Regions from separate parts of the Arthrobacter sp. PTI12 genome, predicted to be linked through region 1. Evidence: predicted binding sites of a transcription regulator. Region 1 holds the regulator's gene; the other holds the start of a gene.
The links. The regulator LexA, encoded in region 1, represses DNA repair genes until DNA is damaged. The targets are predictions, from matches to a motif close to TCGAACANNTGTTCGA.

Region 1 (3,412 bases):
AGACAATGTTTGCGCCCGTGGCGGCTACCTCGCTGGCGGTGGTACGAGCGTCCAGGTCGAAGGATTCATCCCTCGAACCTGTCAGGTATCCAGTACCGGTGGAGCCTGCGAGCAGCGGATACATCGAGTAGGTGGGAGGAAATCCCAACGCAGTCCGGCCCGGTCCGCCGAACGCGAGGAGGACGTGCTGCAAAACCTCATTGGATCCATTCGCCGCCCAGATGTTGTCCGCGGTGAGTCCGTGCCCTAGGTACGTGGCGAGATGTTCGCGAAGCACGGTGAACTCCCGGTCAGGGTAGCGATTCAGCCCCGCCACGGCGCCCTCGACTGCTTCAACAATTGCACTGCGAACATCCTCCGGAACGCCATGGGTGTTCTCATTGACGTTCAGCAGAATGGGCACATCGATCTGGGGCGCACCGTATGGTCGAAGGCCGCGCAGATTCTCGCGGATCGGCAGTCTGTTAAGGCGTTCTAGCGGATCGGTCACCATGAGAGTTTAAGGCCGCCCCATCCGCCACGAAGAATTCCGCTGAAGCCGGGCGAACTGTTACGAGCCAACCTGTGAAGAATCAGCGCGCCTACCGCTGTGCGGAAGCAGATCCGCTCCTTATGGATTTCCAACCGGAATATGAAGCGACTGCCCGGCCTGCACGGTCGACGAGCCTAGAACATTCAGTTCGACGATTTCCTCAACGACGGCTCGCGGATCACGTTCCGGCGCGTACTCGGCAGCAAGAGCCCAGAGTGTCTCCCCCGACGCAACACTGACCCGGACAGTGTCCGTGAGGTCACCGCCGGCTGTCGCTGCCTGCGCCTGGGAGGTGAAGAACGAAGCAACCACCAGCAGTACGGCAACAAGCAATGCGACCGGAATTGCCACCAGAACCACCCGGCCGCGACGGGTGAGATGAAGGCGCGGCGCCGCAGCCGGCCCGTTATTCTCACGGTCCTCTGGGTGAAGTACGGAAGCTGATCCTGCGATATGGAGCGTAGACATGGCGTCCACCTTTCTCGTTGTGTGGATCTCCCACAGCTTTGTTCGAAGCTGTGTTCTATTCCTCTGCACTTATTATTAGCACTTGTAAACTAATATTGTCGAGACTCACTCGAACAAATGTTTGAAAACACGTCCCGCCTCCCCTAGCGTTGCTGTCAAGGGTGACGGTCCGGCTGCTTCACAAACCAGCTCATCACCCGCCACTGACAAAAATGGTTGGCGAGCCAGCAGTCCGGGCCCGGCCGGAGGAAGGGATGCATCTCGTGGCAGATCTCAGTGCGTCAAAGGACATGGCAGAGGTGCCTTCGCCCGATGCGAAGCGCGGACGCGGAAGGCCGCGCGGCAGGGCCATGCCAAAGGGAATGACAGCACGTCAGACAAAAATTCTTGAGACAATTCAGCGCAGCGTAGCTGCGCACGGCTACCCGCCCTCAATGCGCGAGATCGGTGACACCGTAGGTCTTGCGAGTCTGTCCAGCGTCACGCACCAGCTTTCACAGCTGGAACGCATGGGTTACATCCGCCGCGATCCCAAGCGCCCGCGAGCGATGGAAATCCTGCTTCCTCTCACGCTCGGTGACAGCACACCGCGTGCGCTGCCCTCCTCCGCCGAAAGAGAGGAACCTGCGCGGGCATCGTCGGCCGTCGACGCGGCAATGGTCCCGCTGGTCGGACGGATTGCAGCCGGAGGTCCTATTCTGGCGGATCAGGTTGTTGAGGATGTCATGCCACTGCCCCGGCAGCTCGTCGGGCACGGCGATCTGTTCATGCTGCGTGTTTCAGGTGACTCCATGATTGATGCAGCGATCTGCGACGGAGACTGGGTAGTGGTCCGCCAGCAGAGCACAGCCGAGAACGGCGATGTGGTGGCAGCACTCCTCGATGATGAGGCCACAGTGAAGACCTTCCGGCAGCGTGACGGTCACACCTGGCTTCTGCCGCAGAACACCAATTACGAGCCGATACTCGGTGACCACGCCACCATCATGGGCAAAGTTGTCTCGGTGATGCGTGCGCTCTGACCGAGGCGCGCGGCATGGTGCTAGGCGCGCTGCGTCTCAGCGAGCCGGGAGAGGACCCCGAGCGCCGTTGCGCGGTCCGTCGTCGACCAAAACGGCGGTAGCGCAGCCCTGAGGAAGCCGCCGTAGCCCGCGGTTGCCAGCCGGGAGTCCAGTACTGCCACCATGCCTCGATCATCGTGGGAGCGGATGAGACGGCCGGCTCCCTGCGCAAGACGAACGGCGGCATGGGTAGCGGAAACATTCATGAATCCGTTGCCTCCGGCCTTTGCGACAGCTCGGGTCCGCGCAGTCATGAGTGGATCATCAGGTCGGGGAAACGGTATGCGGTCGATGGTGACAAGCCGGCAGGCAGTTCCAGGCACATCGACGCCCTGCCACAGCGACATAGTGCCGAACAGGCAGGTGTCGGGCTCCTCTGAAAACTGCTTCACCAGCGCGGACATGGAAGATTCACCCTGACAGAGAATCTCAACGTCGAGCCGGTCCCTCAACGCGTCAGCAGCGTCCTCCGCCGCACGCCGCGAGGAGAACAGTCCCAGCGCTCCTCCGCGGGAGGCTTTGATGAGCGCCTCCAGCTCATCCAGTTGTTCCCCGGAAGTCCCGCGGCCCGGTTTGGGCAGGTCCTTGGCAACGTACAGGACACCCTGACGGGGATAGTCGAATGGGCTGCCAACGTCCACGCCGGTCCATGACGGCGCTCCCTCGCCCGTCAAACCGAGGGACCCGGCAACCGGTCCGAACTCCGAGCCGATTGCGAGCGTAGCTGACGTGAGCACAACCGTGTGGTCCTCGAACAATCCCCGCCTCAGACGCCCGGCAACCGACAGCGGCGCAATGCTGATCGTGGCAGGCGAGGAGTCATCAGCCGCGGAGTAACCGGAGCCCGGTGTAAAGGTACTTGGCCGACTCGCCCAGAGCACTTCGCCCGCGCCACCTGCTGCGACCATCCGTTCGGACAATTCGAGCAATACCAACAGCCGTGAGCGTGCCATCTGGCGGCCACCGTCTGCCGACTGGGAGGACCCGTCGGAACTCGATTCGGACAGCGCCAGGCGGCATGACTCCCGCAATTGCACGAGCGCGAGTTCCTGCAACTCGTCCAGTCCCCCAGCCATCAGACCCGTGGGCTGAGCGTCGAACGCGTTCTCGAAGGCATCCTGCGCGGCCGCCAATGTGTCCGTGTTGGAACCGAGATGGCGCCTCGCCGCTGAGGCCGCAGCGCCGATCAGTGCTCCTGACAGTTGCCCAGACACCGCAGACGTGACGCGGTCGTGTAGCTCGTGCGCCTCGTCAATGACCACTACGTCGTGCTCCGGAAGGACCGCCAGCCCCTCGAAAGCGTTGATCGCCAGCAGCGCATGGTTGGTGATGACAATGTCCGCTTTTCCTG
Region 2 (3,412 bases), 600 kb from region 1:
GTGAGCGGCGTTCGATACGCCTATCAGGGCAGGCGCGCGCTTGGGGAGGTGTCTCTCGCGCTCGAGCGAGGGGTGCACACCGTGGTCACGGGCACCAACGGATCAGGAAAGTCGACGCTGCTGGCGCTGATTGCCGGCGCGCTGAAGCCGCAGTCCGGATCGGTGACCCTCACCACCAGCCGCCGGCCGGCCTTTGTCATCCAGCACACGCGGACCTCGGAGATCCTTCCCTGTACGGTGCGTCAGACGGTCGAGATGGGACGGTGGCCTCATCGTTCCTGGCTGTTGCCGCTTGGTCCGCAAAATCGCCGTATCGCGCGGGATGCCATGGAACGCTTGGGGATTTCGGGCCTCGCTGATCGGCAACTCGCCGGGCTTTCCGGCGGGCAACGTCAGCGTGCGCTTATTGCGCAGGGGCTGGCGCAGGAATCGGACATCCTGATCCTTGACGAGCCCACGGCCGGCTTGGACAGTGCGGCACACCGGCTCATCCGCTTGGCGGTCGACGAGGAACTGCTGCGTGGCGTGACCGTCATCGAATCGAGCCACTCGCCCGAGGACATCGAGCGAGCGGAGCGGGTAGTCACACTCGAGGGCGGCCTCGTCATCTCCGATACAGGATCGATGTTCCGGCCGGCGATCAGCGCTACCCTGACTTCGTGACCGTTGTTATTGACCATGCCACCGCGAACGACGCCGGCCCCCTCGCCACCCTGGCTGCCGTCACCTTCCCGCTCGCTTGTCCACCGACGTCGCACCCCGACGACATTGCACACTTCATCGCATCAGAGCTTTCCGAGGAACGGTTCACCCAGCACATAGCGGACCCTGACAAGATCTTGCTATGCCTGCGGGAGGACGGCCACCTTCTTGCCTGGAGCACGTTGGTCAAAGGACTTCCCAAGGACGAGCAGGTGCGGTCTTCTCTCTCGCTTTTCCCGACCATCGAGCTGAGCAAGTTCTATGTGCACCCGTCGCATCACGGACAGGGCTCCTCGTCGCACCTCATGGAAGCGTCACTGGAGATCGCGGCGAAGGGAACCGGCGCGAAGGGAATCTGGCTCGGCACCAATGACCGCAATGCCCGTGCAGTCCGATTTTATGAGAAGCACGGATTCACCCGCGTGGGGGCAAAGACGTTTCAGCTTGGACGGAACGTGGAAACGGACTTCGTGCTGGAGCGCGCGTTGGGCTGAGTGGGGTTTGGCGGGATTGTGCCAGTCGAGCGGCGTGCGGCTTGAGCAGGGGGCCTACCCCCACGCCGGGGTGTGGATAAGTCGGTTTGACTTGTCCTGCACATTGGTGGTTTTCGGTCGCGGTTAGTACACGTGTTCGATAAAATTTTGGGTATGGCCGTCGCACTGCTCGAACCCCGCCCGGAGGACACGTCTCTCCTGGGTGAAATGCGTTCGCACCTACAGGTCTTTGCGCAGCAGCTGGAATCGACATACCTGACGCTTAGCCCGCAGGAGGCCGCGGTGACCCTGGTGGAGGTCGAGCAGCTCTCCAACCTGGTCGATCACTTGCAGACTGTGGTTGCCCGTGCCGCTGAGGACCACCAACTCGCTACCGTTGACGCCCTAGATCCGTACAAGAACACTGCGGACTATTTGCGGGCGAAAATCGGTATCAGCCGCTCCGAAGCGAACCGCCGGTTACGCCTCGGACATGACGTCCTGCCCGAGGTTCCCGGGCCAGGAGCCGCGCTCGTACCCACCCTGGGTGTGCTGGCTGAAGCCACCAAGGTCGGTGCGCTCAGCAGCCGTGCCGCGACCATCATCGCCAACGCCGTACACCGGGTCTCCACTGTCGCGACCGGCCGTGAGTTGAATGCCATGGAAGAGCACCTGGTCCGCCAGGCCGTTGAGTCCGACGAAGACGTCCTACGGGCCCTCGCCCGACGCTGGGAAGACATCATCGACCAGGACGGCCAAGAGCCCACCGAAAAAACCCTCCGCGCACGCCAGGGTGTGTTCCTGCGCGGCAGGCGCCACGGCCTGCACTTCATGGAAATCGGCGCCACCGATGAGCAGTTCGAACACCTCATCACCGTCATGAACACCGCCACCAACCCCAGAACTCAGGGCACCGTTTCAGCGCCCGACGAGCCGACCCGTGAACAGAACCTGCTCGACGGGCTGGTTTCAGCATGCCGGATCGCACTGGCAGGTGATGGTCTTCCAGCGACCGGAGGACACCGACCCCAGGTAATGGTCACCATCAACTACCGCGACCTCCTCAAAGACCTGACACACAGCGGACATGACGGGCATTCGGTCTTCGCCCAACAACTCAGTGCGCGCAGCATCCGCAAACTCGCCTGCGATGCCGACATCCTCCCGCTCGTCCTCGGCGGCAAGGGTCAGGTCTTGGACATCGGCCGTGCCCAACGTCTCTTCCCACCGCACCTCCGGCGAGCGCTCGTGGCCAGGGACAAGGGGTGCGCGTTCCCCGACTGCACCACGCCCGCAACCTGGTGCGAAGCCCACCACATCATCCCCTGGGCTGCAGGCGGAACCACCAACATCAGCGACGGCGTGCTGCTCTGCACCCGACACCACCACCAGATCCACGAAGGAAACTGGACAGTCGAATCAGTCAACGGAATCCCCTGGTTCACACCACCCAAATACCACGACCCGCAACGAACACCCAGACGCAACCGCTACTGGCAAGTAGAACAAGCCATACACGACCAACTTGCAGACACGGTCAGTCACGTGTCCACGAGCATCGGCACGGCACCACCCTGATCAGCGGAAATGCCGCCGTAGCCGGCGTCTGAGCGAGCGCAGCACCGCCAAGTCAACTGTGCCCCGAGCGCGTGGCAGAGGTGACAGAACCGCGAGCGCACGTGGCAGGCGTCGATTCCAGATCAGGCGGCCCTCGGATCCCGCTCCCCCATCAGGCAGTTTTCAAGTCCGAGTCCGGATCAGTGAGCACAGCCCGGTCCACAGCCCTGCCGCTCCGGATGAGATCCTGAATTTCCTCCTGCACGTCCCACACATTGACGTTCATGCCGGCTACCACCCGGTCCTCGCGGAGCCAGAAGGCAACAAATTCGCGATCTTCGAGGCTGCCCCGGACCACCACGTCCGCATCTTTTGTCAGGGCACCGTAGCCGGAATACTCCATGCCCAGATCGAACTGGTCTGTGTAGAAGTACGGAATGTCGTCCAGCACAGCGTCTCGGCCGAGCATCGACTGTGCGGCCACTTTCCCGCCGCTAATAGCGTTTGCCCAATGCTCACTGCGGGCATACTGGCCCGTGACAGGATGCAGCGCGCTGGCCACATCCCCAGCTGCAAAGATGCCCTCGGCACTGGTCCGCAGCCCCGAATCGACCTGAATACCGTTCCCGATGGTAAGCCCGGCTTCCTCTGCAAGCGCCGTCTGCGGCACCACGCCAATG

Region 2: a site for LexA is predicted at 1,321-1,336, ahead of AC1MBU_RS05655 (HNH endonuclease signature motif containing protein). Genes of this name have one in related genera too.

Annotation. Positions count from the first base shown of each region.
Region 1 covers NZ_CM155256.1:1,735,407-1,738,818, reverse strand. Annotated here, with positions in the region: gene AC1MBU_RS08460 (histidinol-phosphate transaminase) at 1-490, opposite strand, end outside; gene AC1MBU_RS08455 (LysM peptidoglycan-binding domain-containing protein) at 611-1,000, opposite strand; gene lexA (transcriptional repressor LexA) at 1,291-2,022, shown strand; gene AC1MBU_RS08445 (ATP-dependent DNA helicase) at 2,043-3,412, opposite strand, start outside.
Region 2 covers NZ_CM155256.1:1,136,959-1,140,370, reverse strand. Annotated here, with positions in the region: gene aztA (zinc ABC transporter ATP-binding protein AztA) at 1-663, shown strand; gene AC1MBU_RS05660 (GNAT family N-acetyltransferase) at 660-1,196, shown strand; gene AC1MBU_RS05655 (HNH endonuclease signature motif containing protein) at 1,350-2,753, shown strand; gene AC1MBU_RS05650 (NAD(P)/FAD-dependent oxidoreductase) at 2,905-3,412, opposite strand, start outside.